Regions from separate parts of the Cellulomonas sp. H30R-01 genome, predicted to be linked through region 1. Evidence: riboswitches for the same ligand, from Rfam matches in the RefSeq annotation. Region 1 holds a riboswitch; the other holds the start of a gene.
The links. A riboswitch is a leader RNA that binds a small molecule or an ion and turns the genes downstream of it on or off. The one in region 1 is predicted to bind cyclic di-GMP.

Region 1 (15,794 bases):
GACCCGCTCGACGCGCGCGAGTCGTACGTCCTGCAGACGGCGCTCGCCCTGGGGCGGCTCGACGCGGCGGGCGTGACCTCGATCGTCGCGCGCCCCTGACCGGTCCGCACCGTTTGTAGGGTCCGCACAACGCGGTCCGCGAACGTTGGTGTGCGTCACGAGCCCGGACGGGACCGGCGGCACGGCAAGGTGGACAGGTGCTCGTCGTCGTCTGCCCCGGACAGGGTGCCCAGTCCCCCGGCATGCTCGCCCCCTGGCTCGAGCTGCCCGTCGTCGCGGAGTCGGTCGACCGCTCGTCGCGGACCGCCGGTCTCGACCTGCGCGCGCACGGCACGACCTCGGACGCGGACACGATCCGCGACACCGCAGTCGCGCAGCCGCTGCTCGTCGCGTCCGCCCTCGCGAGCCTGCGCGCCGTGCTCGACGTCGACGCGGGCACCCCGCTCGGCACGGCCGCCGCGGGCGTCGTCGGCGCGACCGCCGGCCACTCGGTGGGCGAGCTCGCCGCCGCGGCCGTCGCGGGCGTGCTGACCGACGACGAGGCCCTCGCGCTCGTCGCCGTCCGCGGCGCTGCCATGGCCCGCGCGGCCGCCAGCACGCCGACCGGCATGAACGCGGTGCTCGGCGGCGACCCGGACGAGGTCCTCGCGGCGCTCGCCGCGCACGGGCTCGTGCCCGCCAACGTCAACGGCGGCGGCCAGGTCGTCGCCGCCGGCCCGCTCGACGCGCTCGCCGCGTTCGCCGCCGCACCGCCCGCACGGGCGCGCGTCGTCCCGCTGCAGGTCGCGGGCGCGTTCCACACGCAGGTCATGGAGCCCGCCGTCGCCGAGCTGCGCGCCGCCGCCGACGGCATCACGCCCGGTGACCCGGTCGTGCCCCTGCTCACGAACTCCGACGGCACCGTCGTCCCGGACGGCGCCCGCGCGCTCGCGCTGATCGTCGCCCAGGTGGCCAACCCCGTCCGCTGGGACCTGTGCCAGGAGACGCTGCTCGCGCTCGGCGTGACCGGCCTGCTCGAGGTCGCACCGGGCGGGGTCCTCACGGGCCTCGCGCGGCGTACGCTGCCGGGGATCGAGACGGTCGCCGTCAAGACGCCGGCCGACCTCGACGCCGCACGCGACCTCGTGCGCCGCCACGGCGCCGCGTCCGCGTCCACGCCCGAGGGCACCACCGCAACCCAGGAGCAGCCGTCGTGACCCGACCCACCCTGACGCAGGCCACCGGACCGGCCCACACCCGGATCCTCGGCATCGGAGGCGTGCGCGGCGAGCGCGTCGTCCCGAACGACGACCTCGTCGGCCCCATCGACTCCTCGGACGAGTGGATCCGGCAGCGCACGGGCATCGTCACGCGCCGCCGCGCGGGCGACGGCACCGACGTGCTCGACCTGGCCGAGGGCGCCGCGCGCGCCGCGCTCGAGAACGCGGGGCTCACGGGCGCCGACATCGACGCCGTCATCCTCTCGACCGTCACCTACTTCCACCAGACGCCTGCGGGCGCCGCGATCGTCGCCGACCGCCTCGGCGCGACGCCCGCCGCGGCGTTCGACATCTCCGCGGCGTGCGCGGGCTACTGCTACGGCATCGGCCAGGCGGACGCGCTGGTCCGCGCCGGCACCGCCCGCCACGTGCTCGTCATCGGGGCCGAGAAGATGAGCGAGTTCGTCGACCCGACGGACCGCACCATCTCCTTCCTGCTCGGCGACGGCGCGGGCGCGGTCGTGATCGGCCCGTCCGACACGCCGGGCATCGGCCCGACGATCTGGGGCTCCGACGGCGGTCAGGCGCAGGCGATCCGCCAGACGCACTCGTGGCTCGCGACGCGCGACGAGGGTGCCGGGTGGCCGACGCTGCGCCAGGAGGGCCAGTCGGTCTTCAAGTGGGCCGTGTGGCAGATGGCGCCCGTCGCGCAGAAGGCCCTCGACGCCGCAGGCGTGACGGCCGACGACATCGAGGCGTTCGTCCCGCACCAGGCGAACATGCGGATCATCGACCAGATGATCAAGCAGCTGAAGCTGCCCGAGTCGGTGGTCGTCGGCCGCGACATCGCCGACACGGGCAACACGTCCGCCGCGTCGATCCCGCTGGCGACCGAGCGCCTGCTGCGCGAGGGCCAGGTCCCCAGCGGCGCGCTCGCGCTGCAGATCGGCTTCGGCGCCGGCCTCGTGTACGCCGCGCAGGTCGTGGTCCTGCCCTGATCCACCGCGGCCCGGCGCTCGTCGGGCCCGCCCCGCCCCCGGGGAGCGGTCCACCCTCGGGCTGTACCGTTCGTCCGACCCTTCCAGCAGTCACCAGAGGAGACACCATGGCGTACAGCGAGCAGGAGATCCTGGCCGGTCTGGCCGAGATCGTGAGCGAGGAGACGGGCCTGCCCGCCGACTCGGTCCTGCCGGAGAAGTCCTTCACCGACGACCTCGACATCGACTCGCTGTCGATGATGACGATCGTCACGCTCGCCGAGGAGAAGTTCGACGTGCGCATCCCCGACGACGAGGTCAAGAACCTCACGACCGTGGGCGACGCCGTCTCGTTCATCGCGGGCGCGCAGTCCTGAGCCTGCCGTGACCCGGGCACCGTCCCGGCGCCGCCACGACCGCACCGTCGTCGCGGGCGCCGGGACGGGCCACCCCCATCGCCACCAGGAGCACCGATGAGCCACGCAACCGACGTCGTCGTCACCGGACTCGGCGCCACCACGCCGCTCGGCGGGGACGTGCCCTCGACGTGGGCCGCCGCCCTCGCCGGTGAGTCCGGGGCCCGCACCCTCGACAACGACTGGGCCGAGACCTACGGCATCCCCGTCTCGTTCGCCGCGACCATCAAGGTCGCGCCCGCGGACGTCCTGCCGCGTCCCGAGCTCAAGAAGATGGACCCCACCGCGCAGTACGCCGTGATCGCGGCGCGCGAGGCGTGGGCCGACGCGGGCTCCCCGGAGGTCGACGGCGAGCGTCTCGGTGCGGTGGTGTCGTCGGGCATCGGTGGCATCTGGACCATGCTCGACGGCTGGGACACGCTCCGCGAGAAGGGCGCCCGGCGCATGCTGCCGATGACGGTGCCCATGCTCATGCCGAACTCCCCCGTCGCGTTCGTGTCGCTCGACCTGGGTGCCCGCGCGGGTGCCCACGCCCTGGTGTCGGCGTGCGCGTCGGGTGCCGAGGCGATCGGGTACGGCGTCGAGATGATCCGCTCGGGTCGCGCCGACGTCGTGGTCGCGGGCGGCACCGAGGCCCCGATCCACCCCATGCCGATCGGCGCGTTCGCCGCGTCGCGCACGCTGTCGCAGCGCAACGACGACCCGCAGCGCGCGTCGCGCCCGTACGACGTGGCCCGCGACGGCTTCGTCGTCGGCGAGGGCGCCGGGGTGGTCGTGCTGGAGAGCGCGGAGCACGCCGCCGCGCGCGGCGCGCGCGTGTACGCGCGCATCGCCGGTGTCGGCCTGTCCGCCGACGGCTACCACATCACGTCCCCCGAGCCCTCGGGCGACGGGCAGATCCGCGCCATGCGCTCCGCGCTGCAGGAGGCCGGGGTCTCGCACCGCGACATCGTGCACGTCAACGCGCACGCGACCTCGACGGTCGTCGGCGACCTCATCGAGGCCCGCAGCATCCGCGGCGTGCTCGGCGACGAGGCGGACCACGTCGCCCTGTCGGCGACGAAGTCGATGACGGGGCACCTGCTCGGCGGCGCGGGCGCGCTCGAGTCGGTGTTCACGATCCTCGCGCTGCACGACCGGCAGGCGCCGCCGACGATCAACGTCGACGACCCCGACCCGGAGCTCGTGCTCGACCTGGTGCGCGACAAGCCGCGCGCGCTGCCCGACGGGCAGATCGCGGCGATCAACAACTCGTTCGGGTTCGGCGGCCACAACGTGGCGCTCGTCGTCACGTCCGTCTGACCGCAGCACCACCCGTCCGCCCCGGCGGACCGAGGGCGCGCCACCCCTGCCCGGGTGGCGCGCCCTCGGCGTCTGCGGCGACGGCGCAGCGTCGTCAGTAGCCGGCGAACGCGTCGGTGCGGATCCGACGCACACCCGCCCGGCGCAGCGTGCGGCGCGCGTGCACGACCATGCGCGGCGGACCCGAGACGTAGGCGAGCCGCCGGTGGGCGTCGGGCACGCCCTCGCGGAGCACGGCGTCCTCGAGCAGGGGCGCAGCACGGTGCTCCCACCCCTCCGGCAGCACGGCGGGCGGCGTCGGGGCGACCACCACGACGCGCGCCGCGGACGCGGTGAGCACCTCGGCGTAGGGCGGCTCGTCACCGGGCCCGAGCAGGAGCAGCAGGACGACGTCGCGCCGCTCGCCCGCGCGGGCCAGCGCCGCGAGCTGGCTGACGAACGGCGTGATCCCGATCCCGCCCGCGACGAGCAGCAGCGGCACGTCGGCGCGTCGCGGGAGGAGGAAGTCGCCGCCGACCGACGTGGCGCGCACGACGACGCCCTCCGGCAGCGCGGTGAGCGTGCGCTTGAAGGAGCTGGGCGCGGGCGTCAGCCGGTACGCGACCACGATGCCGTCCACGTGCCCGGGCGGCGACGCGACCGAGAACACCCGGCGGGTCCCGCGCCGGTCGACGCCCGTGTGCGGCACGTGCAGCTCGATCCACTGCCCGGGGCGGAAGCGCAGCGCGCGCTCGGGCGCGAACGCGACCTCGCGGACGGCGGGCGTGACGTCGCGGTGACCCATGACCGTGAGCCGCACGGCGCGGCGCTGACCGAGGGCGAACGCGAGCGCGTTGCCGATCGCGAGCGCGAGCTCGGGCGAGCTCCACACAGGCCCCAGCGTGAAGGGCGTGACGGTGAGCGCGCCGACGAGCGCCGCCTCGGTGAGCTGCTGGCGGCGGCGGGGCGGCAGCGTCAGCGGCTCGGTGAGCATGAACGCGGCGGCGAACACGAGCGGGTACGACGCGAGCGCGGTCCACAGGGCATCGGGCGGCGCCAGGCCCAGTCCGACGAGCCGCACGGTCACCACCCCGCCCGCGACGACCAGGTACGTGCCGACGAGCAGCCCGCGCCGGGTCCGGACGACGACGGCCAGCGCAGCGGCCGCGACGACGGGCAGCAGCGCGGGCGTCGCGACCCACCAGGTGGCCGGCACCGCCCCGAACGGGACGCCGACGAGCCCCACGGCGAGCGCCCCGGCCGCCGCGGGGTTGAGGACGTGCCGCGACCGCACGGCGAGGACGAACTTGGACGCTCCCGCGACGGCGGCCGCCGCGGCGAGGACCGTGAGGTCGAGGGGTGCGGTCGACGGGCGGAGCAGCAGCGCGAGGATGAGCCCGGTGATCACCGACGACTCGCGGTGCACGGGCACGCGCCGGAGCGCGCCGCACGCGAGGCTCACGAGCAGGGTCACGGCGACCGCGACGACGACCGACACGCCGAGCGCGACCGGCTCGACGTGCAGCTTCCCGGCAAGAGCCAGCAGGAGCGCGGCGGTGAGGACGGCGCCCAGTGCGGCCGAGACGGTCCGGTACGTCGTGACGCGGCCGAGCAGGTCGTCGACGCGGCTCATGCGAACACCTCCCCCGGCAGCCCGAGCGACCACTGCGCGCGGCCGTCCGCGTGGATGCGCACGTACTCGAGGTCGAACCGCACCTGGAGACGCTCGGGCTCGACGAAGAACAGCGCGGTCGCGAGCCCGTCGGCGACCATCGCGGTCGAGGCGACGGCCCACGTCGCGACGACGTCCCGCGTCGGCGCACCCGTGCGGGCGTCCACGACGTGGTGCAGCCCGTCGCCCCACGCGCGCCGGTCCACGCCCGACCCGCACACCGCGGCGTCGGCGACCTCGACGACGCCCACCGCGCGGCTCGCGTCGCCCGGCTGCTGGAGCCCGACCCGCACGGGGGTCCCGTGCCTCAGGACGTCGCCGCCCGCGTCGACGAGGACGTCCTCGACGCCGCACGCCGCGAGCTCGGCGGCCACGAGGTCGATGAGCTGGCCCTTGCCCGCGGCGCCGACGTCGAGCAGCACGGGCTCGTGCACGACGAGCCGGTCGCCGTCACGCTCGAGCACGTCGGCCGCGCGCGGGGCGGGCACGGGCGGACCCGCCGGGACGAGGGTCAGCCCCGGGTCGTAGCCGAGCCGCTCCAGGCTGCGGCCGACGAGCGGCGACACGGCGCCGCCGGTGCGCTCGTCGAGCACGTCGTAGAGGTCGAGCAGCGCGACGCCGTGCTCCGGCAGCGCGTGGACGCCGGGTGCGCGCGCGATCCGGGCGACGAGCGAGTCGGGACGGAACCGGGACCACACGGCGTCGTACGCCGCGACGCACGCGTGGACGCGGGCGAGCACGGCCTCGTCGAGCGGTACCGGTGTACGCAGCGTCCACCGGGTGCCGATCGCGTCGAACGACTCACGCGCGCGCATCGGCGAGGACGGACTCCAGCGCGGACTCGAAGGCCTGCGTCGTGAGCGAGGCACCGGCCACGACGTCGACGTCGACGTCCTCGAGCGGGATCCCGACGACCTGCGCCGAGATGGCGGAGGCGAAGTCGGACTGGAAGGTCTGCGAGGTGGGGTTGGTCGCCTGGGGCACGACGTCCATCGCGGCGACGATGCCCTCGTCGACGGTGAGCGTCACCTCGATGCTCTCCTTGCCCGCGGGCGAGGTGTAGATGCCGACCCCGACGTAGGTGCCGTCGACGATGCGGCTCGTCGGGGAGGCGGAGCTGCCGACGGCACCGCTCGCGTCGCCCTGCGCGCCGGCGGCGCCGGTCCCCGCGGCACCGCCCGCGGCGGTCGTGCCGTCGGCGGCCGTGGCGTCGGCGGCGCAGCCCGTGAGGGCGGCGGCGAGCGTCAGGCCCGCGAGGGCGAGCGCAGGCGTGCGGGGCGTGGTCATCGGGGTGCGTCCTCTCGTGGCCCGGGCGTTCCCGGGTCGGCAGGCGTCGAGGGGGCGACGCCAGGAGTCACACCTTGGCGGACAGGGTCGGCAGGCTGTCCACGCTCGAATCGATTAGGCGCTCACGCACCGAGACGTCGGTGCAGGTCAGCCCACCCGGTGGAGCCACCGCACGGGTGCACCCGCGCCCGCGTAGCGGAAGGGCTCGAGCTCGTCGTCCCAGGCCTGCCCGAGTGCCAGGTCGAGCTCCGCACGCAGGCGCGCGGGGTCGTCGGCGTGCTCGAGCGCCGCGCGGATCCGGTCCTCGGGGACGACGACGTTGCCGTGCACGTCGGTCGCGGCGTGGAAGATCCCGAGCTCGGGCGTGTGGCTCCAGCGGGAACCGTCGACGCCGTGGCTCGCCTCCTCCGTGATCTCGTACCGGAGGTGCGCCCAGCCGCGCAGCGCGGACGCCAGCCGCGCGCCGGTGCCCTGCGGACCCTGCCACGAGTGCTCGGCACGGTAGAAGCCAGGGCCTGCCGGCTGCGGGGTCCAGTCGAAGGTCACCCGCGCGGTCAGGACGTTCCCGGCAGCCCACTCGATGTGGGGGCACAGCGCACGGGGCGCAGAGTGCACGAAAAGAACACCGCGGGTGATCGCACCTGCCATGTCGTCCTCCTGGTCGGCTCGAGGTTCGCCTTCCCCAACGTCCTCGGGTCCTGCTCAGGAGCACTCACGGTCTCGCGGCGTGCTGTGCACACTATGCCCGACGTGCGGCGTCACCGCCAAGCACCCGGGCGGGGATGCGTCAGAGCTGCTCGCGGATCGCCCGCATCGCCTTCTTGCGCACCGACCGCTCCAGGCGGTCGAGGTACAGCATGCCGTCGAGGTGGTCGACCTCGTGCTGGAGGCAGCGCGCCATGAGCTCGGTGCCCTCGACGACGACCTCCTTGCCGTCGAGGTCGGTGCCGACGACTCGCGCGTACCAGGCGCGGCGCGTCGGGTACCAGAGGCCCGGGACCGAGAGGCAGCCCTCGTCGCCGTCCTGGTACTCGTCCTCGGAGAGCTCGACGATGACGGGGTTGAGCACGTAGCCGATCTCGTCGTCGATGTTCCAGGAGAACGCGCGCAGGCCGACGCCGATCTGGTTGGCCGCGAGCCCGGCGCGACCCTCGTGGTCGACCGTCTCGAGCAGGTCCTCGACGAGCGAGCGGACACGGTCGTCGACCGCGGTGATCGGGTCGCACGGGGTGCGCAGGACGGGGTCTCCGACGGTGCGGATCTCTCGCATGGCCATGCGTCGATCCTTTCATGCCCGGGCCGTCGACCAGGGCCGTCCGGAGGCGGCGTGTGAGCAGCGAGACACCGGAGGGCGCCGACAAGCCGACGAAGCGGGCGTACCTTTGTACTGACCGGTCAGTCAGAAGGGAATCGCCACATGACCGCCTCCCCCGAGATCGGCACGACCCCTGTCGCCGGTGCTGCGAGCGACACCCCCGGCGCCCCCGAGCCCCTCGGCGCGACGTCTGCACCGCCCGTCGTGCGCGCCCGACGCCTCGCCCTGCACGGGCCGCGCGGGCGGGTGTACGGACCCGTCGACCTCGACGTCGCGTCGGGCGAGCTCCTGCTGGTGCAGGGCGCCCAGGGGTCGGGCCGCACGAGCCTGCTGCTCACGCTCGCGGGCCGCATGGTCCCCGACGCCGACGCGCGGCTCGACGTGCTCGGCCACCACCTGCCGCGCGAGCGTCGCGCCGTGCAGCGCGAGGCGGCGATCGCCGGCTTCGGCGGGATCGACGACCTCGACCAGTCCGTCACGGTCGGCGCGCTCGTCCGCGAGCGGCTCGCCTGGCTCGGGCCGTGGTACCGGCGCCAGCCCCGCCTCGGGCAGCACACGCTCGACGAAGCGCTCGCGCCGGCGTTCGGCGACCGTCCCGTCCCCGCGCCGGGCACCGTCGTGTGGGACCTCGACGAGCTCGACGCGATGCTGCTGCGCCTCGGGCTCGCGCTGCTGCAGCGGCCCCGCCTGCTCGTGGTCGACGACGTCGACCAGGTGCTCGACGACGCCCGCCGCCAGGTCGTCTGGAGCCGGCTCGAACGGCTCGCCGCGGACGGCCTCACGGTCGTCGCCGCGTGCGCGAGCGCCGACGAGGTCGCGCGCACCCGCTGGGTCACGGCGCCCACCGTCGTCGCGCTCCCCCTCTGACTCCCCGTAGCCGCACCCACAGCACCCACCGCAACCCCGAGGACCGTCATGCTCTCGCTCACCGCCGGCACCGAGCTGCGCCGTTTCCGCCGCGGCACGCTGCCCCGCCTGGCCGTCGTCGCGATGATCGTCGTGCCGCTGCTCTACGGCGTCCTGTACCTGTGGGCGTTCTGGAACCCCACCGGGCACCTCGACCGCATCCCCGTCGCGCTCGTCGACGCCGACGCGGGTGCGACGCGCGACGGCGAGCCCGTGCACGCGGGTGCCGACCTCGTCGACCGGCTCGTGGACGAGCACCGCCTCGACTGGGTCGTGACCGACCCCGCTGACGCCGCCGACGGCGTCGACTCCGGCCGCTACTACTTCAGCGTCACGGTGCCCGCCGACTTCTCGGCCGACCTCGTCTCCGCCGGCGGCGACTCCCCGCGCTCGGCGCGCATCGACGTCGCCTACGACGACGCCAACTCGTTCCTCGTCACGTCGCTGGGCCGCACCGCGATGGAGCGGATCACGGCCGCCGTCTCGGAGACCGCGGGCGAGCAAGCCGTGGACGCGGTGCTCGTCGGGCTCTCGCAGGCGCACGACGGTCTCACGGAGGCCGCCGACGGCGCGGTCCGTCTGCGGGATGCCGCGGACCAGCTCGGCGCCGGCGCGCGGACGCTCGCGGACGGTGCGGGCTCGCTGGCCGAGGGCGCTGAGCGGGCGTCGTCGGGTGCCGCGGACGTCCGCGACGGCGCCGCGCGGCTCGCCGACGGGTCGGCGCAGGCCGACACCGCGGCCGGGAGGCTCGCGACCGGGAGCGCGCAGGTCGCCGACGGCGTGCACGCCGCGGCCGCGCAGGTCGACGGGCTCGTCGCCGACATGTCCGGGCTGCCCGCCGACCTGCAGACGCTCACCGCCTACCTCACCGCGCGCGCACAGGCGGGTGACACCGCCGCAGCGCAGATCCTCACGCACCTCGCGTCGACGGCGGACCGGCTGCCCGACGCGGCGACCCTCGCCGCGGCCCGGCAGCAGCTCGACGCCCTCGACACGGGCGCCCGCCAGGTCGCCGACGGGGCGGCTGCGCTGCACGACGGGACCGCACAGGTCGCTGCCGGGGCCGGGTCCCTGCGCGACGGCACGCGCTCGCTCGCCGACGGCACCGCGCAGGTCGCGTCCGGCGCCCACGACGTCGCCGACGGCGCCACCCGGCTGGTCGACGGCACCGGCCGGCTCGGCGCGGGCACGGCCACGCTCGCGGACTCGCTCGACGACGGTGCGGCGCAGGTCCCGGCCGACGACGACAGCACCCGGGCGGCGCGCGCCGCCGCGATCGCCGACCCCGTGGGGCTCGACGCGACCGACCGTGCGACCGCCGCGGGCTTCGGCGAGGGCATCGCCCCGTTCTTCCTGCCGCTCGCCCTGTTCCTGGGCGGCGTCGTGACGTGGATGATCCTGCGGCCCGTCCCGCCGCGCGCCCTCACCACGCCCGCGCGCGGCGTCCGTGCGGCCCTCTCCGGGTACGCGCCCGCGCTCGTCATGGGGATCGTGCAGGTCGTCGTGCTGCTCACCGTCCTGCGGGTGGGGGTCGGGCTGACACCGACGCACCCGGTCGGCGCGCTCGCGTTCACCGTGCTCGTGGTCGCCGCCTTCCTCGCGGTGCAGCAGATGCTGCTCGCGCTGCTGGGCACGGCTGCGGGACGCATCGCGACGCTCGCGCTGCTCGTGCTCCAGCTCGCGTCGGCGGGCGGCACGTACCCGGTCGAGACGTCACCGGCGTTCTTCCGGGCGCTGCACCCCCTGCTGCCCATGAGCTACGGCGTCGACGGCCTGCGGGCGCTGCTCACCGGCAACCCCGACGGGCGGCTCTGGACGGCGGTCGCCTACCTCGTCACGCTCCTCGTCGCGTCGCTCGCCGTGACGTCGTGGCGGGCCGGACGCATGCGGACGTGGACGCTGTCGCGTCTGCACCCCGCGCTCACGATCTGACCGGCGCCCGCGGGCGCACGTTCTGGGAGGCTGCACGCATGCGGACCACCGACACCCGGCGGCACATCGTCGACGCGGCCCTCGCGCTCGTCGCCGAGCGCGGCTACACCGCGACCGCCGTCGACGACATCGCAGCCGCGGCCGGCGTCGCGAAGGGGTCGGTGTTCTACAACTTCGGCTCCAAGGCCGAGCTGTTCGAGGCGATCATCGCCGAGGGCGTCGCGCGGCTCACCGCGGCGCTGCGGGCGGCCGCCGACGGCCTGACCGGCACGGACGCGGTGGACGCGCTCGTCACCGAGCTGCTCACGCAGGTCCGCGACCACCCGGACTTCGCGAAGGTCATGGTCGCCGAGGTGTTCCGCACGGGCCGCCTGTGGCAGGACTCGATCCGCGCGCTGCGCGACGACGCGATGGGCGTGTTCGCCGGTGCCGTCGAGGCGGCGTGGCCCGGCCGGGACCCGTCGCTCACGGCTGCGGCGCTCTTCGGTGCCACGGTCGTGGCCGGGCTCGAGTGGCTCGTGTTCCAGCCGGAGCGCTCGCTCGAGGACGTGCGGTCAGCGGTGCTGACGACGGTCCGTTGACGTCGCCGCGCGTCCGGCCGGGTCACCGTGCCGACGCGGGACAGGGCTCGGCCCGTCGCGGGACGCGCGCCCGGTCCGGCGCCGGTCGGGCGCCCGTCGGTCGCCGCCGGCGCGTGGGCCAGCGCTGACTCCCCCACCGGCTCGGCGTCCGCACGCCGGACGCTCCGCACGCCGGACACAGCAGGACGCCGGCGGCGACTGGTGTCACCGCCGGCGTCCCGGGGTCGTGCAGGTCGCGGCGCAGCCGCGAGAGATCACTCGCCCGCGCGCTGCGTGGGAACGCCCTGGAGGAGCTGACGCACCTCGGCCTCGTGGAAGCGGCGGTGCCCGCCCAGCGTGCGGACGGCCGAGAGCTTGCCGGCCTGCGCCCAGCGCGTCACCGTCTTGGGGTCCACGCGGAACAGGACCGCGACCTCGCCGGGGGTGAGAAGGGCACCCTGCGTGAGGGGGGCGTCGGTGGTCACAGCCATGGTCATCTCCTGTCGTTCGGTAGCTCGGCTGACCTCGTGGGTCCCGTGGCTTTGCGTCCCCACCTTGCGGCGGGTTTGCCGTTGTCGCTGACAACAAGAACTATGACCGTTTCTGGACAGTTAGTCAAGAAACTCCGCGTCAGTTGCGTGCGGCAAACGGGTGAACTTCAGAGCCGCCCGTATCTCGCACGGGCAAACGCATACCCGCCGTACGCGACGAGCCCGAGCGCCACGAGCCCGAGCAGGAACGGCCCGCCCGGCTGGTCCCGCAGCGTGTGCAGCGCCTGGTCCAGGCCCCCCGCCGCCTGCGGGTCGGCCTTGGCCGCCGCGACGACGAACAGCACCCCCACGACACCGAGCGCGACACCCTTGAGCACGTAGCCCCAGACGCCCAGGCGCTCGACCACGCGCCCCGCCGTCCCCGACGGCAGGCGGTGCAGGTCGGCGAGGAACTTCTTCTTCCAACCCTTGACCACGTGGTAGACGCCGACGCCCACGACCGCCAGACCGACGGCGGCGACGAGGATCCGACCGCCGGGCGCCGACATGAGTCGCGACGTGAGGTCCGCGGTCTGCTGCTCGCTCGACGTGCCGCCGCCGCGCGCGAACGCGAACGACGCGAACGCGAGCGCCAGGTACACGAGCGCACGGCCCGCCGCCTTGGCACGCCACCCGTTCGTCCGCGAGCCCTGGGCACCGCCACCCGACGTGGGCGGTGCGCCACGGACGGCCTTGGCGACCTCCCACGCGCCCAGCGCCGCGAAGGCCACCACGAAGAACCACAGCGCCGCGCCGCCGAACGGCGTCGACGCGACCGTCCCCAGCGCGCCCGACTGGTCGGCCTGCTGGCTGCCGCCTCCGACCGCCACCTGCAGGGCCAGCACGCCGATGAGCACGTGCAGCACCCCGCTCACCGCGTACCCGGCCCGCGCCGCGAGCTCCCAGCCGTGCTCGGCGTGCGTCGTGTTCCCGCTCATCTGCGCCTCACCACCCCGCTCTCCCCCCGGTCGTCCCCCGTGCTCCGTCGCGTCGGATCGTGGCAGCGAACGCGCACCCCCGCGACCGGAGAGGACTGCCGTAGCCTGGGCTCCGCCTCGGGGCAGTAGCTCAGCCGGTCAGAGCAGCGGACTCATAATCCGTGGGTCGTGGGTTCAAGCCCCACCTGCCCCACCCGACGCCCCTCCCCCGCGCGTGCGCGGGGGCCGCACCCCGCGCGGGTACCGTTGCCCGGTGGCTCTCTCCCGTCGACGCCGGCTCCCTGCGGCGGACCGCGCGCTGCTCGACCTGCGCCCCGGCGACCGCGTCCTCGTCGAGGCGCACCTGAGCGACGGCCGGTGGGCGGTCGCGTCCCGCCGGGCGCTGCACCTCCTCGAGGACGGCAAGGTCGCCCGCGTCCCCTGGAGCGAGGTGGACCGCGGGTCGCTCGACCCCGCGACGCGCGTGCTGACGGTCACCTGGGTCTGGGGCGGCACGTCGCGCCTGCCGTTCGCGCAGGACTCCGCGTCCGTGAGCTTCACGCAGACGTTCCGCGAGCGCGTCCAGCAGTCGGTCGTCCACACGGTGCCCGTCACCGTGCCCGGCGGCGCGAAGGTCCGGCTCGCGCTGCGGCGCGACGAGGAGGGCGAGATCTTCACGCAGGTGCTGGGCGACGCGGGCGTGGACGTCGACGACCCCGTCGTCTCCGCGGCACTCGACGTCGCCGAGGCCGAGGCGCGCGACGCGGTGGGTCTGCCCCGCTGACGCGGGTGGCCGCCGGACGCCTCGGGTGGTCCGGAGCACCCTCCGACGGCTGCTAGAGTTTCTTCCCGCGCGATCCCTCGTAGCTCAATTGGCAGAGCATCCGACTGTTAATCGGACGGTTACTGGTTCGAGTCCAGTCGAGGGAGCTTCGCACCGAGGCCCCCGCCCGGCACCACGCCGAGCGGGGGCCTTCGTCGTACCGCCACATCTCCGCCCCGGCCGCGCAGCAGGGCCGCCCCACGCCTGCGCGCGACGCCGTGCCATCCGGATCGTGAGAAGTGCGCCGCTCCGCCTTGCCCTGCGAGCAGCGCTGTGGTGACGTCTGCCGCCTGCCGGGAGCGAGTCTCCTCCCGCCCGCCGACGCCCGAGAGGAAGGACCCACCCGTGCCGACCACGACGTCCTCCTCCGTCCGCGTCCCCGCGTCGCCGGCCCTCGCGCGCCGGTCGTGTCGCTGTCGCCGCTGCTGCCCGTCCTGATCCACCGGCGACCACGCCGGAGCAGCCCCCGGTCGACGCCGTGACGCGTGCGCCTCCTGCGCGCAGCCGCCGCGTCGGCCTCTCGACGCACCGGAGAGACACGACCATGACCCTCGACCTGACCCTGCCGCCCACCACTGCGACCGCACCCGCCGCGCCCGCCGCAGCCGCCGCACCCGGCACACTCGGCACCGCGGAGCTCGCCGACCTCGTGCGGTCGATCGCGGCGCGCCCGGACCGCTGGCGTCCGCTCGTCCGCTTCCAGGAGAGCGGACGGTGGTGGACCCGGCTCGACGCACCGGCCGGCGTCGACGTGTGGCTCCTCACGTGGCTGCCCGCGCAGGGCACCGAGCTGCACGACCACGGTCGGTCGTCCGCGGCGTTCACCGTCGCCGCGGGCACCCTGACCGAGCTCCGCCCGGGCGACGACGGCGCGCCCGTCCCGCAGGGCTTCGCGGCCGGGCGCACCCAGACGGTCGAGCCGGGTGATCTGCACGACGTGGTCAACGCGGGGACGGAGCCGGCCGTGAGCATCCACGCCTACTCTCCCCCGCTCACCCGCATGACCTACTGGGGTGCGGGGCCGGACGGCGTGCTGGTGCCGACGCGCACCGTCGACACCGACGAGCCGGAGACGGACGCGTGACCGCCGCGGTGCGCCGCCGCACGATCGACGACGTCCTCGCGGAGGCTCGCGCGCGCCTGCACCGCCTCACGCCGCACGAGGCGTGGGCCGCAGTCGAGCGCGGTGCGCTCCTCGTGGACATCCGCCCCGCCGCGCAGCGGGCGGCCGAGGGCGAGGTGCCGGACGCAGTCGTCATCGAGCGCAACGTGCTCGAGTGGCGGCTCGACCCCGCGAGCGCGCACCGCATCCCCGCGGCGACCGGGTACGACGTCGAGGTCGTCGTGCTGTGCTCGGAGGGGTACACGTCGAGCCTCGCGGCGGCGTCGCTCGCCGACCTGGGGCTGCACCGGGCGACGGACGTCGACGGCGGGTTCAGCGCGTGGCGAGCGGCGGGTCTGCCGACCGCCGGGGTGCCCGTGGGCGGGACGGCGCGCACGGTGCACGCCTGACCGGCTCAGCGGGCCGCGTCGTCCCGGTCGCCCTCGCCGTCCCGGTCGAACATGGACACGACGCCCGAGGCCTCGAGCGCCATCAGCGGGCTGCCCGACGCGCCGCGCAGCGGGACGCGCGACGACTGGTGGGACGCGACGGTCACGAGCACCGCGATGACCGAGGAGTCGATGAACGTGGCCCGGGTCAGGTCGATCTCGCGCACCCCGGCGGCGACGAGGGTCGGGCCGAGCTCGCCGCGCGCGACGCCGAGCTCGTCGGCGAGGTCGAGGACGGACGCGACGTCGACGTCGCCGTCGACGCGCAGCACGTGCGGGTGCTCGGGGTCGACCCGAAGGCCGTCCTGCGGGGCGTCTGCGCCGTCCAGGCGTGTCGGTGACGTCACGTGCCCCAGTATGACGACTCGACGCGGGCACCGTCGTACCCGACGCGCGACACCGCCGCCTGGCCGACCGGGCGACGCGCC
Region 2 (15,794 bases), 1.6 Mb from region 1:
CGTGCACCTCGCCGTCGGCCACGACGAGCTCGCCCGGCGCATGGCGGGGCGGCGCGGGCACTTCATGCCGACGTCGTTGCTCGAGTCGCAGCTCGCGACGCTGGAGCCGCTCGGGCCGGGCGAGGACGGCGTCGAGCTGTCCGTCCACCGCGACCCCGCCCAGACCGCGGCCGCGGTCGTCGAGGCGCTGAACGCCTGACGGCACCGGCCCGGCGCCCCCGTCACGGGCGCCTGACCGACGGGGAGCACGCGCCCCACGCGACGCGGACGTCGACGTTCTCGCACCGACACGCGGAGACCGGCCCGCGAGGGACGAGCGGGCGACGGACGAGGTGCCCCGGCGGCACCCTCGCGCCGACACGCCCCCCACGCACCGACGCGCCCCCGACGTCCCGCCGGGTGGCGGTCGTCGGGGGCGCGTCGTCGTGGTCGGTCGCTCCCGGTGCTTCTCCCAGGCCAGCGGGAGCGGCGACTCGTCAGGGGGTGCGGTAGCGCGCGTCCTCCGCGTCGATGATCGGCTCGCCGGCGAGGACGTCCGGCGTCGGGTCGTCGGCCTCGGGCGTCGTCGTGGAGGAGCGCCACGGTGCGTTGCCCGCGACGGCAGACTTCGCGGCCTCGACGGCCTTGTCCTTGAGCGCCGAACCCTGCTGCTTGGCGAACTCGGTCGCCTGGCTCTCGACGTCCTGGACGTAGCCCTGGACGCGCGGGTCCTGCCAGACGTCGTTCGCCCAGCCCTTGATCTTCTCGAACTGACCCCGTCCCGCGCGGGTCCCGAGCACGTACCCGAGCCCGACGCCGACGGCGAACACGACCTTGCCCTTCATGAGCGGTCCTCCCGTGGGTCTGTGGCGGCGACGTCCGCAGTGCGCGCCGCCCGTCCGAAGGTCCGAGCGTAGGCACCGGCCCGCAGGTGCGCGCGTCGAACGCCACCCCCTCGCGGCCGTGCGGCGGGCGAGACCGGCGCCACGTGCGGGCGGCGCGTCGGTGGACACCGCGTCGTCACGCCGCGCGCACGAGCATCCGCGGGTCGACACTGGCGGCACGCGACGGCAGGGGGAGGTCGGCATGAGCGACCCGAGCACGGCCACGACGAGCGCGCGGTCGGCCGACGGCCCGCCGCTGCGGCGCACGATCGGCCGACGCGTCCTGCTGCTGTTCGTCGTCGGCGACATCCTGGGCGCGGGCATCTACGCGCTGACGGGCAAGGTCGCGGCCGAGGTCGGCGGCATGATCTGGCTGCCGTTCGTGTGCGCCTTCGTGCTGGCGACGCTGACGGCGACGGCGTACGCCGAGCTGGTCGGCCGGTTCCCGCAGGCGGCGGGTGCCGCGCTGTACGCGAACCGGGCGTTCCGTCGTCCCTTCCTCACGTTCCTCGTGGCGTTCGCGGTGATGATGTCGGGCATCACGTCGGCGAGCGCGGCCGCGCGGGCGTTCGGCGGCGACTACCTCGCGGAGTTCGTGTCGGTGCCGACGCTGGTCGCGGCGTGGTTCTTCCTGCTGCTCATCACGGGCGTGAACCTGCTGGGGATCTCGGAGTCGGTGCGCGTCAACGTCGTGCTGACGATCGTCGAGGCGACGGGCCTGCTGGTCATCCTCGCGATCGGTGCGTGGGCGCTGCTGACGGGCGAGGGCGACCCGGGCCGTGCGTTCGTGCTGGAGACCGACGGGTCGGCGTGGATGGCGGTGCTCGGCGCGACGGCGCTCGCGTTCTACGCGCTGCTCGGGTTCGAGGACTCGGTGAACCTCGCGGAGGAGTGCCACGCGCCGCGCCGCGACTTCCCGCGCGCGCTGTTCGGCGGGCTCGCGGTCGCGGGCCTCATCTACGTGGGTGTCGCGTTCACGTCGTCGATGCTCGTGGAGACGGACGTGCTCGCGGAGTCGACGGGCCCGCTGCTCGAGGTCGTCAAGGTCGCAGGGCTGACGTTCCCGCCCGCGCTGTTCGCGGTGATCGCGCTGCTCGCGGTGTCGAACACGGCGCTCATCAACATGCTCATGGCGTCGCGGCTGGTCTACGGGATGGCGCAGGAGCGGATCGTGCCGCGCGTGCTGGGGCGCGTGGGCGGGCGGCAGACGCCGTACGTGGCGATCGCGTTCACGGTGGTGATCGCGCTGACGCTCGTGGCGACGGGCGACCTGGCGGGGCTCGCGGACACGACGGTGCTGCTTCTGCTGCTCGTCTTCGCGACGGTCAACGTCGCCGTCCTGGTGCTGCGGCGCCGGCCGGACGACGGCACGGACGCGGACGCGGACGGCACCGCCGCAGACGACGCCGCGCGACCGACCTTCCGGGCACCGACGTGGGCCCCGGTCGCGGGTGCGGTCGTGTCGCTCGTCCTCGCGTCGCCGCTGACGGGCCGCGACCCGGCCGTCTACGTGCGGGCGGGCGCGCTGCTCGCGATCGGTGTGGTGCTGTACCTGGTCAACCGCTGGGCGGTGGGACGCACGGACCGCACGGGCCGCGAGGCGGCGGCCCCGACGTCCCGCGCCTGACGTCGGACGGCCTCCTCACGGTCGACGCGGCCGGCGACGGCGACGTCGGACGACCTCGTCACGTCGACGCGGGCGGCGCCGGCCCGCGCTGCCGGCCGGGCTCAGCGCGACCGGTCGGCGTGCTCGCGGTGCAGCAGGCAGATCGCGTCGACGAGCGCCTCGGCGGGCCCGTCGACGACCGCGCCCGGGACGACGGACTTCACGGGCAGCGGCGCGACGGGCCCGGCCGGCAGCCCCCACGCGCGCCGCCACGCGACGAGCTGCCCGCTCGACGCGACGTAGACGATCCGCCCGAGCCCGGCCCACCCGTGCGCGGCGGCGCACATGGGGCAGTGCTCGCCCGACGTGTAGACCGTGCAGCCGCCGCGCTCCTCCGGCGGGAGGTGCGCGGCGGCCCAGCGGGCGATCTCGAGCTCGGGGTGCCGGGTCTGGTCGCCGTCCTTGACGCGGTTGCGGTCCTCGAGCAGGACGGTCCCGGCGGCGTCGACGAGCACCGAGCCGAACGGCTCGTCGCCGTCGTCGAGCGCTTCGCGCGCGAGCGCGACGCACCGTCGCAGGTGGACCAGGTCGGCGTCGGTCACGGCCATGCTGCCGACCCTAGGCCGCGGCCGGCGGTCAGGACAGGCGCGGCGTCTTCACGCTGGCGATCGGCCCGACGAGGGTGCCCGCGGAGTTCTGCGCGACGACCCGGTAGTAGTACGTCGTGCTCGGCGCGAGCCCGCCGAGGAGCCCGCTCGACACCGACTTCTCGTACGTGAGGGCGGCGACCGACGTGACGGGTGACGTCTGGCCGAGGGCCGTGGTCGTGCCCCACTCGATCCACGCCGTGGTCGCGAGCCGGTGCGGGTGCACCTGCGCCACGAACGTGGTCGACGTCGCGGTCGTGCCGGACGTCCACTGCTTCGACGACGTGGGCTTCCCGGCGGTCTCGAAGCTGCTCGTGGTGACGGTCGTGCCCGCGGGCGTCGTGGTCGTGGTGCGCACGTAGTAGGTGGTGTTCGGCTGCAGCGTCCCGAGCGGCTGGTTGACCGCCTTCGCGTAGGACACCGCCGGGACGGACGTGACCGGGCCGGTCGTCCCGTAGGCGGTCGTCGTACCCCACTCCGACCGCACGGTGCCCGCGAACCCGTGCAGGTCGACGAGCGCCTGCGACGTCGCGGACGTCGTCGTGACGTCCTTGGCCGACACGGTGACCGTCGGCACGGGTGCGGCCTCGACGGAGACCCGGTCGGTCGACGTGCGGCCGGCGGTGTCGGTCACGGTGAGCCGCAGCGCATAGGTGCCGCCGGCGTACGTCCGGCTCACCGTGGCGGGCGGCGTGCCGGTGCCGGTGAGGGGTGCCGATCCGTCACCGAGGTCGAGGGTCCACGAGGCGATCCCGGCCCCGGGCGTCGAGCCGGCGGCCGACGAGCGGGACGCGTCGACCGTGACGGCGAGCGGTGCGGCGCCGTGCGTCGCGGAGACGCGCAGCCACGCGGTGGTGCGGGTGCGGGCGGCGGGGTCGGCCGCGATCGACTGGAACGCGCCGAGCGTCGTCGGCGAGGAGTCCGCCCACCACGGGCAGCTGCCCTGCTGGTGGAAGTAGAGGACGGCCTTGACCTCGGGCCAGCTGGTCCACGTGGTCATCGAGTCGCGCAGCCACGTGGCCTTGCGCTGCGCGTTCGTCGGGTCCTCGACGGAGCCCCACTCGGCGACCATCATCGGCTTGCCGTGCTTCTGCGCGAACGCGCGCACGGCCGTGGACTGGGTCGCGACGCTCTGCCAGGACGTGGGTCCGCCGGGGTTGCAGCCGTTCCAGTTGTAGACGTCGAGCCCGACGAAGTCGACGACGTCGTCGCCGGGGTAGAGCGCGTCGGCGGTCGTGGTCGCGTTCACGGCGAACGGTGTGGGCGTGACGATCCACGTCCAGACGACGTTGCTCACGCCCTTGTCGCGGAACACCTGCACGTAGTGCCGCCACGCGGCGCGGTACTCGGCGGCGGTGCCGAAGCCGGTCGCGTAGTCGGGCTCGTGCTGGAAGGTGAGGTAGAGCGGGACGCCGAGGCCGGCGACGGTCGCGGCCTGCGCGGCGATGGTCGCGTCCTGGTCGCCACGGGCGATGGACGCCCAGCTCACCTTGGTCCCGTCGACGCGCTTGGTCGCGACGGACAGGACGGGCGTGCGGCCACGCTCGACGGCCGAGGCGACGCCGCCGGCGCGCAGGTCCTCGTCCCACTGCCGGTAGAGGCGCTGGGTGTCGAGCTTGCGGCCGACCGTGTCCTCGAACGTCGCGACGGCGTCCTCCTGCGTGGACGTGCCCTTGGCGACGAACGCGCCGAAGAGAAGGCCGCTCTGCGGGGTGAGGGCCGCGGCGGCGCTGCCCGGTGCGGGCTCGGCGGCGGTCGCGGGTGCGGCGACGCCGGTGCCGAGGAGGCCGGCGACGAGGGCCGTCACGACCACGGCGGCGCGCCGGCGGGTCGTGCCCGGCCGGAGCGCACGGGTGCCCCGGAGACGGCGGGTCGGGTGGATCTGGGCATGGGTGATGGCGCCCGCAACGGGCGTGGACGTGCGCAAGTGAAGAGCCCCCTGAGTCGTTCGGCAGCCTGGCGGACCTCGAGGGCCCCATGGCTTTGCGTCCCTGCCTCGCGGCAGGTTTGCCGTTCTCGCTGACCGAACAAGCGTACGAGCACACACTTGGACGTGTATATAGGACGAAGGTCCTAGACAATTGTCTAGATAGTCATATCTGTACTGACCAACTTGTGGACGGGTATTTCCCTTCACGGGTGACTCGTGGAAACTGTGAGCACTTGTCCGGTACGCCGGACCTGGCCGCTCCCGAACGCCGGGATCCGGCGCCGCACGACTGCTCGGGGACCGGGGGGACTCCGACCGCGTGCCGCGCCGCCTCACCGCTCGACGCCGAGCAGCCCTTCCCCCGCGACGCCCTCGCCGCCGACCCCGAGCGGCCCGACACCCGCCGCGTTGAAGACGCCGACGCCTCGACCCGAGGAGCTCCCGCGTGCTCATCTTCCTGCTGCAGGTCCGTGACCTGCTCTCCGACGCCCCGTTCGAGATCTATCTCTTCGCGTTGTTCACCGCCCTCGTCTGGCTCATCTGGCTCGTCAAGGTCGTGCTCTCCGCGCGCTACCGCACGTGGACGGAGCCGTGCCGCGCGACCACGTCCGTCGTCATCCCCGTCGTCGACGAGCCCCTCGACCTGTTCCACGACGTGCTGCGCCGCATCACCGAGCAGCAGCCGCACGAGGTCGTCGTCGTCATCAACGGACCGCGCAACACGGCCCTGGAATCCGTCTGCGACGACTTCCCCGAGGTGCGCCGAATCTGGACGCCGGTCGCCGGAAAAAGGAACGCGGTCGCCATCGGGGTGGAGGTGTCGACCGGTGAGGTCATCGCGCTCGTCGACAGCGACACCATCTGGACGCCCCACACCCTGACCGAGCTCGTGAAGCCGTTCAACGACCCCAAGGTCGGCGGCGTCACCACCCGGCAGCGGATCCTCGACCCGCGGCGCAAGTTCATCACCCGCTGGGCCGACTGGCTGGAGAACAGCCGCGCGCTGTACGCGATGCCCGCGCAGTCCGCGCTCGGCCAGGTCGGGTGCCTGCCCGGCCGCACGATCGCGTTCCGCCGCGACGTCCTCCAGCGGGCGATGCCGCAGTTCCTCGGCGAGGAGTTCCTCGGCATCTTCCTCGAGGTCTCCGACGACCGGACGCTCACCAACCTCACGCTCAAGCAGGGGTACCGGACCGTCTACCAGCACACGAGCCTCGTCTACACCGACGCGCCCCTGAAGCTGCGCAAGATGGCCAAGCAGCAGCTGCGCTGGGCGCGCGGCAGCCAGTACAACACCCTGCGGATGCTGCCCTGGATGACCGGGCACGCCCCCGTGCTCGGGTTCTTCTTCGTCATGGACATCCTGCTGCCGTTCCTGCTGCTCGGGACGTGGGTCGGCGGGCTGTACCGGACCCTGACCCAGACCGGCTACAACTTCTACAAGCCGCTGCTCGAGCTGCGGCCCGGGTGGCAGGGCGTCGTGCTGCTCGTCGGGCTCGTCGTCGCGGCCAGCTGGCTGTCGATGGCGCTGCGGCAGATGCGGCACCTGCGGGAGGTCCCGCGCGACCTGCTCCTGCTGCCCGCGTACATCGTGTTCTCGACGTTCTTCCTCATGCCGATCCGGCTGCTCGGGTTCTTCCGCATGGCGCACGTCGCGTCGTGGGGCACCCGCGCGCACGCGTACTCCGCGGACCGCTCCGACGGGGTGCTCGACGTCGCCGAGGACGCGCTGCGCGCCGACCCCGACCGCCCGATCGACGCGGCGCTGCCGTCCGTCGGCGACACCCCGCCGTCCGGGGTGCCGATCGCGGGCGGCTCGGGCCACGGCCCGCAGGCGACGCGGACCGCACCCGGCACCCGTGCGGAGCGCCGCACCGAGACGCTCACCTACGTCCGGACGCAGCCGGCTCCCCCGGCCCGACGGCGCCGGCTCAACCCCAAGGCCGCCGTGCCCTACCTGCTCGGCGGTGCCCTGCTCAGCGTGGAGGCGCTCGCCTATGTTCTCTGACCGCCTGTTCCGCCTCAGCCGCCGTCAGCGCATCAGCGGTGCGGCCCTCGTCGTCGCACTCCTGCTGGTCACGGGCCTCGCGTGGTCGACGCCGCAGGGCCAGCGCTTCTGGGAAGGGCCCTCCGCGGCCGAGGTCGCGCTGCAGACCGAACGCGCCCGGGCGGACGACCTCAAGACCCAGCTCACCGCCGCGGAGAAGAAGCTGACCGGCGGCCGGCCGCCCGTGCTCGACACCGTCCAGAAGGCGCGCGCGGACGACCTCAAGGCCCAGCTCGACGCGCTGCAGGCCGAGCTCGTCGCGACCCAGCAGGCCCTCGGTCGCGCCGAGGCCGAGGCCGCCGCGCAGGCGAACACCGCCAACGTCGTCAACGGCGAGCTCAAGGCGACGCGCGAGCGGCACAACGCCGCCGCCGTCGACACGACCGCGAAGATCGCCGACCTGCGCCGGCAGGTGCAGGAGCTGTCCTGGAAGGTCGAGAACCCCAAGGGCTACGTGCCACCGCCCGTGACCGCGTCGATGACGAAGTCGCAGATCCTCGCCGCCAGTCAGCTGTTCGGGCTCTACACGACGCAGAGCCCGTTCGACTACGCCGAGTTCAACGGCGTCGAGGCCGCCGTCAACCGCAACGCGAACGTCAGCGGCTACTTCCAGTCGTGGGACACCCCGTTCCGCCCCGACGCGGTGCAGGCCGCGTGGAGCCGCGGGCAGATCCCCCTGCTCACGTGGGAGAGCCAGAGCCAGATCGGCTCGATCACGAACTACGTGCCCGAGTTCTCGCTCAGCCGCATCATCGGCGGCGCGTTCGACGACTACCTGCACCAGTACGCCCGCGACATCGCCGCCACCGGGCTGCCGCTCGTCATCCGGTTCGACCACGAGATGAACGGCTCGTGGTACCCGTGGTCGGAGATCCGCGGCTGGGACGGCGGGTCCGTCAACGGCAACAAGCCGGGCCAGTACGTCGAGATGTGGCGTCACGTGCACGACATCTTCGAGGCCGAGGGCGCGAACGACCTCGTCGTGTGGCTGTGGGCACCCAACCGCGTCAACAAGATCCCCAGCCAGCCGCACCCGCGGCAGTTCTACCCCGGCCCCGAGTACGTCGACTGGGTCGGCATGTCCGGCTACTACCGCCCGGGCGACCCCGTGCCGACCTTCGACGACACGTACGCGATGACCCTGCCCATGCTGCGCGAGGCCGCTCCCGGCAAGCCGATCTTCCTCGCGGAGATCGGGGCGACCGAGCGCGGCGGCAAGAAGGCGCAGTGGATCAGCAGCCTGTTCGACGGGCTGGCCCGGCCGGAGAACAGCGACATCATCGGCATCGGCTGGTTCAGCCTCGCCGTGACCTCGGGCGAGGGCAGCGGGCGCTCGACGAACGACTGGCGGCTCGACTCGTCGCCGCAGTCGCTGCGCGCCGCCGCCGACGGGTTCGCGCGCACCGGGATCGGGCTGCCGCGGCCGTGACCGACGCGACCCCCGGTCCCGGTCCGCCGCCGGGGTCGGGGGTCGTCGTCCGTCGAACGTCGGTCGTCGGTCGTCGGTCGTCGGTCGTCGGTCGTCGGTCGTCGGTCGTCGGTCGTCGGTCGTCGGTCGTCGGTCGTCGGTCGTCGGTCGTCGGTCGTCGGTCGTCGGTCGTCGGTCGTCGAGCGTCGGCGTCGGGTCTCGTCCGTCGACCGTCGGGCTTCGGGCGTCGAGAGCCGGGTCGGCGTCGGTCGCGCCGCGACAGGCGCGGGGCCGCGCGCCAGGTGCGCGTCAGCCGCGCCAGGCCGGGAGCTGCTGGACCGACCACTCGTTGCCGTCGGGGTCCCGGAAGCCGGTGAACCGGCCCCACGGGAACTCCTGCACCTCGGGTGCCTCGACGCCGTGCTCGACGAGGAAGGCGCGCGCCGCGTCGGCGTCGTCGACGACCACCTGCAACCCCTTCACCGATCCCGGCGCGGCGTCGGTCAGGCCGAGCCCGACCGCGATCGAGCACGCGGAGCCGGGCGGCGTGAGCTGGACGAAGCGCACGTCGTCGCTCACGCGCTGGTCGTGGTCGACGACGAACCCGACCTTCTCGGAGTAGAACGCGACGGCGCGGTCCACGTCGCTCACGGGGACGATCACGAGCTCGAGCCTGAACTCCACGGGAGACCCCCTCGGTCGGTCCGCCGGACGTCCCCGGCGGCGTCCGGCCCATCGTCCCGCGGACCACCCACACGGCGCCCCTGCCCGGCAGGACGGAACCCCCCGCCACGGGTGATGCCGCGGACGTGGCCGCGGCGGGAGGGTGCGCGTCGAGGGCACGACGGCGCGAGCGACGGGAGCGGGACATGGCGAAGGGCTCGGACGCGGGCGGTGCGGGCGGCGGGGCGGTCTACGGCCTCGGGATCATCGGGGCGGCGGTCTACTACTTCTCGGCCGGGGAGGGGTTCTGGGACTTCGTCCTGGCGATCCCGAAGGCGCTCGTGTGGCCCGCGATCGTCGCGTACGAGCTGCTCAAGTCGTTCTACGGCGGCTGACGTCTGGCGCCGCGACGTGGGCTGCCGCCGGCCGGTCCGGTCAGGTCAGAAGCCGGTGTAGCGGCCCGGCCGGTGGTTGAACGTCACCACGAGGCTCAGCAGCACCGCGCCCGCGGCGGACACCAGCACGTCGAGCGGCGGGGCGACGGTGAACGCCGCGAGGACGACGAGCGTGTCGAGCGCCATGAGCACGTGCCCCGCACGGATCCCCGACCGCTCCTGCAGCAGGACGGCGACGATCGAGAACCCGCCCACGCTCGCCCGGTGCCGGAACACGACGAGGATGCCCGTCCCGCACAGCAGGTTGCCGACCACGGCGGCGAACCACGGGTCGACCGACGCGACGTCGAGGTGCGCCGCCGTGACCGCGGTGCCGAGCGACACCAGCCCGACGGTCGCGGCGCTGCGCAGCGTGAACGACCAGCCCGACCGGTGCGCCGCGAGCGCGAAGAACGGCACGTTGAGCGCGAAGAACAGGACGCCGAGCGGCACGTCGACGACGTGCCCCAGGAGCAGCGCGGCACCCGCGATGCCGCCCGTGACGAGCCCGCCGGTCCGCAGCAGCGACATGCCGACCGCGACCAGCACGACGCCCGTCACGAGGCCCAGCAGGTCCTCCGCGCGCCCGTGCGGGATCGCCGTGGGCAGCGTCGGGGTGTCGGTGGTGGCCATGGTGTCGTCCTCGGTCGCGTCGTCGTGGCGGGCGACGCTGCCCGGGGCGTGCGCGGCTCGGTGCATCGCGCGCAGGACATTGTGACCGACGACGACGCGGTCGCCTACGGGACGTAGGGCGGTCAGCCGGGGTGGCCCGCCTCACGCGACCGCGTCGGACGCGGGGCGCCGGATCGGCCTCGAGTCAGGCGACCGAGTCGGGCGCGCGCGCCGGACCGGCCTCGGCTCAGCGCACCGGCGCGTCCGGGTCCCGCGGGGGCGAGCCGAGCACGTACGCCATGTGCCCGCCCAGGAACCCGCCGACGCCGAGCGCCGCGGCACCGGCGGCCGACGCGAGCAGCCCGACACCCCGGTTGCCCTTGCGGCGGGCCAGCCACGACGCCGTGTAGCACGCGAGCGCGACGCCGTTGGACGCCGCGTGCACGACGCCGACGCGCCGGGTCCGGTCGTCGGCCACCGACCAGTCGGCCCACCCGGTGACGACCGTCGGTCCGGCGGCGAGGATCCCGGCACCGATGAGGCGGCGCGCCGCCTTCTCCTGCCCGACCGCGTCGAGGACCGCGGAGCTCATCCACAGGCCGAGCGGCACGTCGGTGAGCAGCGGGTGCGCGGCGTGGCCGAGCGGCTTGCCGCGCAGCAGCCGCCGCAGGCCGTCGTGCTGGAGAGGCCCGCGCCACAGCGCGGCGACCCGCTCGACGATCGGGTCGAGCTGGTGCGCGTTCTCGAGCGCCTGGGCCAACCGGTCGGCGACGGAGTCGGCGCGCGGGCCTGTGTGCCTACCGGTGCTGTGCTGCTCGCCGGACGCGTCGCCGGGTCGGTCGGTGTCGGCCGTGACCATGAGGACTCCTCGGGTACGTCGCCGTGGAGAGCTCGGCGACGGGCTCGTCGGCCACGTCCTGACCGTCCTCTCGACCCTACGCAGGGGTGCGACGGCGTGCCCGCCGGCGACGCACCGCCTGATCCTCGCGGGCGCGTGCCGACACCACGGTGCGTCGACAGGGTCGGTGCCGAGCATCGGGTCGTCCGGTCGCGCCTACGGCGTGGGGGCGAACGGTGGCTTTCTCCGGGCGGCGTCTCGCGGCCGTACGACCGCTGGTGCCACACCGCCGGTGACGCACGAGAACCACGCGCTACTGGGCCTGCTGCTACCGGTGGCGGCATCGAGGACTACCCGGGGCGCCGGCTCGCCCGTGCCTTGTCCCGCGCCGCGGCGTCGGAGCGGACGCCGCGGCGCTCCCGCACGTGACCCCGGCGGTCGTGCGGCCCGCACGGACCGTGCATCAGGACGGAGAGGAACTCCCGCGGGTGGCGTCGCGGACGTCAGCCCTTCGAGCCCGTCGTCGCGATGCCCTGGACGAAGTGCCGCTGGCCGAGGAAGAACAGGAGGATCATCGGGATCGTCGTGATGACGCTGGCGGTGACGACGATCTCCCAGTGCCACTCCCCGCCGAACCCGAACTGGTCGAGCATCGCCTTGAGCCCGCGCGGGACGGTGAACGTCGCGGAGTCCTGCAGGTAGATGAGCGGCCGCATGAGGTCGGTCCACGCGGCCTGGATCTCGAACAGCAGCGTGAGGATGAGCGCGGGCCGGCACAGCGGCGCGGCGATGCGCGCGAAGATCGTCCAGTTGCCGGCGCCGTCGAGCCGTGCTGCCTCGAAGAGCTCACGCGGCAGCGAGAGGAAGAACTGCCGCAGCAGGAAGATGTAGAACGCGCTGCCGAACAGGTTGCCGCCCCACAGCGGGGTGAGGCCGCCGACGAGCCCGAGCTGCTTCCAGATCAGGTACGTCGGGACCATCGTGACGGCGCCGGGCAGCATCATCGTGGCGAGCACCAGCCCGAACAGGGGCCCACGGCCGGGGAACCGGAAGTACGCGAAGCCCCACGCGACGAGCGCGGAGGACAACGTCACGGTGACCGCGGCGAGCGCCGTGACGATCACGGTGTTGACCAGCCAGGTCGCCATGGGGGCGACCTGCCACACCTCGACGTAGTTCTGCAGCGTGAACGTCTGCGGGATCAGCCGGTTGTCGAACACCTCGCCGCGCGGCTTGAACGACGCGGACAGCAGCCAGACGAACGGGTAGACGAACGCGACGGTCGCGAGCACGAGCGCGCCGAGGACGGCGACGCGCAGCGCGAGCCGTCGGGGCGGGCGCCGACGCGGGGCCGTGCGGGTCTCGGGGTCGGCGGTGACGACGCCCTGGGGCATGCGCGTCGCGGCGGCGGCGGAGGTCATCGGTCCCCCTCGTAGTAGACGACGCGGCGGCTGACGAGCATCTGGACCCCGGTGATCGCCATGATCACGAGGAACAGCAGCCATGCCAGCGCGGAGGCGTAGCCCATGTGCAGGAACTCGAACGCCTGCTGGAACAGGTAGATGACGTAGAACAGCGCGGCGTCGTTCGAGTACGTCGTGTTCCCCGACCCGAAGAACGCCGTGTACGCCTCGGTGAACAGCTGGAGCGCGGCGATGGTGTTGACGACCACGACGAAGAACAGCGGTCCGCTGATCATCGGGAGGGTCACCGCGCGCGTGCGGTGCCAGAACCCGGCGCCGTCGACGCGGGCCGCGTCGTACAGGTCGGCGGGGACGTTGCGCAGCGCCGCGAGCAGGATGATGACGGTCGAGCCGACGGTCCACAGGCCCATCATCACGAGCCCGGGCTTGACCCAGTCCGGGTCCGTCGTCCACGCCGGGCCGTCGATCCCGATCCAGCCGAGCATCGTGTTGATCGCACCGCGCTGGCCGTTGAACAGCAGCAGGAGGAGCACGCCGATCGCGACGGGCGGCGTCATCTTCGGCAGGAAGAACGCGGTGCGGAAGAACCCCGCCGAGCGGGCCGCCCGGTCGAGCAGCAGCGCGAGGCCGAGCGCGAGCAGGATGTGCGCCGGCACGGCCATCACGGTGTAGATGAGCGTGTTGCGCAGCGCCAGCGCGACCTTCGGGTCCGCGAACAGCTCCCGGTAGTTGTCCAGGCCCACGAACTGCGGGTCGTTGATGACGTCGTAGTCCGTGAACGACAGGTACGCGCTGTAGACCATCGGCCACGCCGTGAAGACGAGGAAGCCGACGATCCACGGGGCGATGAACCACCACGCGTTGCGGGCGTCCCGGCTCGACACGCTGGACCGCCTCCGGCGCGGGGCCTCGACCCCGGCCGGCGCGGTCGTCGTCGTCGCCGCCATCAGTCCGTCGTCCCGCCGTCCCAGCGCTCCCACGCCTTGTCGAGAGCGTCCTGCGCCTCCTTCTGCGCCTGGTCGAGCGCGTCCGCGGGCTCCTGCTGGCCGTTGAGCACGCGGTTCACCGCGTCCTGCCACGCCGTCTTGAACTCGCTGTCGGCGGGGTTCGCGGGGAGTGCGAACGTGTGGTCGTTGGCCTCGTACATCGCGTTCACGCCCGACGCCCACGGCTCGTCGGTGACCGTCACGAGCGTCGAGCGGATCTCGTCGTCCGCCTTCTCGTTGCCGGTCAGGACTCCCGTGAACACGAGGCCCTCCTGCTCGCGCGCGTCGGCCCGGGCCTGCGCCGCCGCCATCCAGCTGTCGAACGACACCATCGACGCCGCGAACCGGCACGCCGCCTCGGGGTTCGCCGAGCCGGCCGGGATCGCCCACGCGGAGCCCGTCGCGTACGCGAGCGGCTCACCCTCGGGCGTGCGGAACGCGTCGAACGCCATCGGCGCGTCCGGCGAGTTCTCGTTGAGCACGTTGACGTACCACTGCTCCATCGGCATCGCGCCGAGCGTCGACGACGCGAACTGGTTGCCGGAACCGAAGAAGTCCGCCGCGTCGCGCGTCGACTTCACGCCCGCGAACCCGCCCTGCACGTCGTAGACGTCGACCGCGAACTCGAGCGCCTCGAGCACCTTCGGGTCGTCGAGCTGCGCGGTGCGGCCGTCCTCCGACAGCAGGTCCGCGCCGTTGGCCTTGGCCCACAGCGGGAGGAACTCCGGCATCTTCGAGTCGTAGCCGATGACGCTCACCGTGCCGCCGCTGGACCTCGACAGGGCCGTCGTCGCGGCCGTGACCGCGTCCCAGTCGGAGCCGTTGACGTCCTCGATCGTGAGGCCCGCCGCGTCGAGCAGCGACTGGTTCGCCATCGTCAGCTGCACCTGGTTGAACTCCGGGACCCCGTACAGCTGGTCGCCGAACGTCACCTGCGCGAGCGCGGCGTCCCGGAACGCGTCCTGGTCGATGTCCTGCGACGCGTAGCACTCGTCGAGCGGCACCACGGCACCGCGCGACGCGAACGTGCCGATCTGGTCGCGGTTCGCGTACACGATGTCCGGCGGGTCACCGGCGGCGACGGCCGACAGGAACGCCTGGATGTCGAGGTCGCCCTCGATCAGCGACACGTCGACGTCGGGCATCGACTCCTTCGCGCGGTCCAGACGCGTCTGGCCGATCTCGTCGCCCGCGCCGAAGCCCATCACGGTGAGCTTCCCGGAGACGTCCGCGTCCGGGTCGAACGACGGTGCCGCCGTCCCGTCGCCGCCGCCCGTCCCTCGGGCGCACGCCGTCAGGACCAGCAGGACCGCCGCACCCGGGACCGCCCATCGCACTGCACGCATCGGAGCCTCCGCCTGGCTCGAAGGGCGACCGACGTCGCCCCTGACGCGCTCCGAACTGCCTCAGGGCTCCCCTCAATATGAACCGCTTCTCCCGGGTCGGCGAGCCGAAGCGGTTCTCCCGGCGGCGCGACCTGCGACGTCGGTGCGTGTCGCCCCGCGGCGGCGGGGCGAGGGGGTCCCCCTGCTGTCAGCCCGCGTCCGAGCGGTCCTCCTCCGACGACTCCGACGACTCCGACGCGTCCGTCGCGTCCGTCTTGGTCGGGTCGAGCTCCGACTCGTCGGGGCCGTGACCGGCGCTCAGCGGCCCCCGGTCCTTGTCGTCCTGTGCGCGGTCCATGCGACTCCCTCTCCCGGGACGCCTGCCGCCAGGCCCCGGCCTGACCGGGGCGTTCTCGACGCGTCCACGCTACGAGCCGGTCCGTCAGAGCGCCATCGGCGCCACCGCTCACCTGCCCGCTTCGCGGAGGAGCGCACCGCGAGCCGCTTCTCCGTCGGTGCGCCGGCCCGTGTCCCCTGGTGCGGGACCGGGACGGGACTCGGATGCCGCGAGAAGACGCCGTGACTACGCTGGGCGCATCATCCGGCCGAGGGTGTCCAGCCACGGGCGCGCGGGAGCCGGGAGTCGCGGAGCACGAGTGATGGACGACCTCCAGTCGGGACAGTTCCTCGTCCCGGTCCAGGGCCGCCCCTGGTGGTCGGACGAGCTGTACGCCGTCCTCGGGATGTCCCCCGGCGACGTCCCGCCGACGCTCGACGCGCTGCTGCGGCACGTCCGCGTCGACGAGCGGGAGGCGCTGCGCCGCGCGGTCGAGGAGTGCGCGCGCGGGGGCGCCGCGTTCGCCCAGGTGCACACCGTCAAGCGACTCGAGGGCGAGTCCCGGGTCATGGCGATCGCCGGAGTCGCGGAGCCGGCGGGACCGGGGCACGACGTGCGCGGCGTGGTCGTCGACGTGTCCCCCGATGTCCGCGCGCGTGCCGCGCGGGCCGTCA

Region 2: another riboswitch for cyclic di-GMP. It lies ahead of GXP71_RS15410 (glycosyl hydrolase); the one in region 1 lies ahead of GXP71_RS08315 (BldC family transcriptional regulator).

The regions. Positions count from the first base shown of each region.
Region 1 is NZ_CP048210.1:1,854,440-1,870,233, forward strand. Features, by position in the region: gene GXP71_RS08250 (CdaR family transcriptional regulator) at 1-99, shown strand, start outside; gene GXP71_RS08255 (ACP S-malonyltransferase) at 198-1,196, shown strand; gene GXP71_RS08260 (beta-ketoacyl-ACP synthase III) at 1,193-2,197, shown strand; gene GXP71_RS08265 (acyl carrier protein) at 2,305-2,553, shown strand; gene GXP71_RS08270 (beta-ketoacyl synthase) at 2,650-3,894, shown strand; gene GXP71_RS08275 (FAD-dependent oxidoreductase) at 3,989-5,506, opposite strand; gene GXP71_RS08280 (FAD:protein FMN transferase) at 5,503-6,360, opposite strand; gene GXP71_RS08285 (FMN-binding protein) at 6,347-6,832, opposite strand; gene GXP71_RS08290 (DUF3145 domain-containing protein) at 6,980-7,480, opposite strand; gene def (peptide deformylase) at 7,620-8,108, opposite strand; gene GXP71_RS08300 (AAA family ATPase) at 8,250-9,014, shown strand; gene GXP71_RS08305 (YhgE/Pip domain-containing protein) at 9,063-10,985, shown strand; gene GXP71_RS08310 (TetR/AcrR family transcriptional regulator) at 11,024-11,566, shown strand; gene GXP71_RS08315 (BldC family transcriptional regulator) at 11,821-12,036, opposite strand; cyclic di-GMP riboswitch class I at 12,052-12,126, opposite strand; gene GXP71_RS08320 (DUF1206 domain-containing protein) at 12,204-13,013, opposite strand; tRNA gene GXP71_RS08325 (tRNA-Ile) at 13,133-13,206, shown strand; gene GXP71_RS08330 (hypothetical protein) at 13,267-13,776, shown strand; tRNA gene GXP71_RS08335 (tRNA-Asn) at 13,850-13,922, shown strand; gene GXP71_RS08340 (cysteine dioxygenase family protein) at 14,360-14,899, shown strand; gene GXP71_RS08345 (rhodanese-like domain-containing protein) at 14,896-15,327, shown strand; gene GXP71_RS08350 (STAS domain-containing protein) at 15,333-15,713, opposite strand.
Region 2 is NZ_CP048210.1:3,444,695-3,460,488, forward strand. Features, by position in the region: gene GXP71_RS15390 (gluconokinase) at 1-199, shown strand, start outside; gene GXP71_RS15395 (YtxH domain-containing protein) at 477-824, opposite strand; gene GXP71_RS15400 (APC family permease) at 1,066-2,490, shown strand; gene GXP71_RS15405 (nucleoside deaminase) at 2,592-3,077, opposite strand; gene GXP71_RS15410 (glycosyl hydrolase) at 3,106-4,923, opposite strand; cyclic di-GMP riboswitch class I at 5,064-5,138, opposite strand; gene GXP71_RS15415 (glycosyltransferase) at 5,492-7,054, shown strand; gene GXP71_RS15420 (glycoside hydrolase family 26 protein) at 7,044-8,522, shown strand; gene GXP71_RS15425 (VOC family protein) at 8,811-9,185, opposite strand; gene GXP71_RS15430 (hypothetical protein) at 9,371-9,559, shown strand; gene GXP71_RS15435 (YitT family protein) at 9,605-10,231, opposite strand; gene GXP71_RS15440 (DUF2231 domain-containing protein) at 10,458-11,069, opposite strand; gene GXP71_RS15445 (carbohydrate ABC transporter permease) at 11,552-12,469, opposite strand; gene GXP71_RS15450 (carbohydrate ABC transporter permease) at 12,466-13,419, opposite strand; gene GXP71_RS15455 (ABC transporter substrate-binding protein) at 13,419-14,804, opposite strand; gene GXP71_RS15460 (hypothetical protein) at 14,992-15,141, opposite strand; gene GXP71_RS15465 (PAS and ANTAR domain-containing protein) at 15,443-15,794, shown strand, end outside.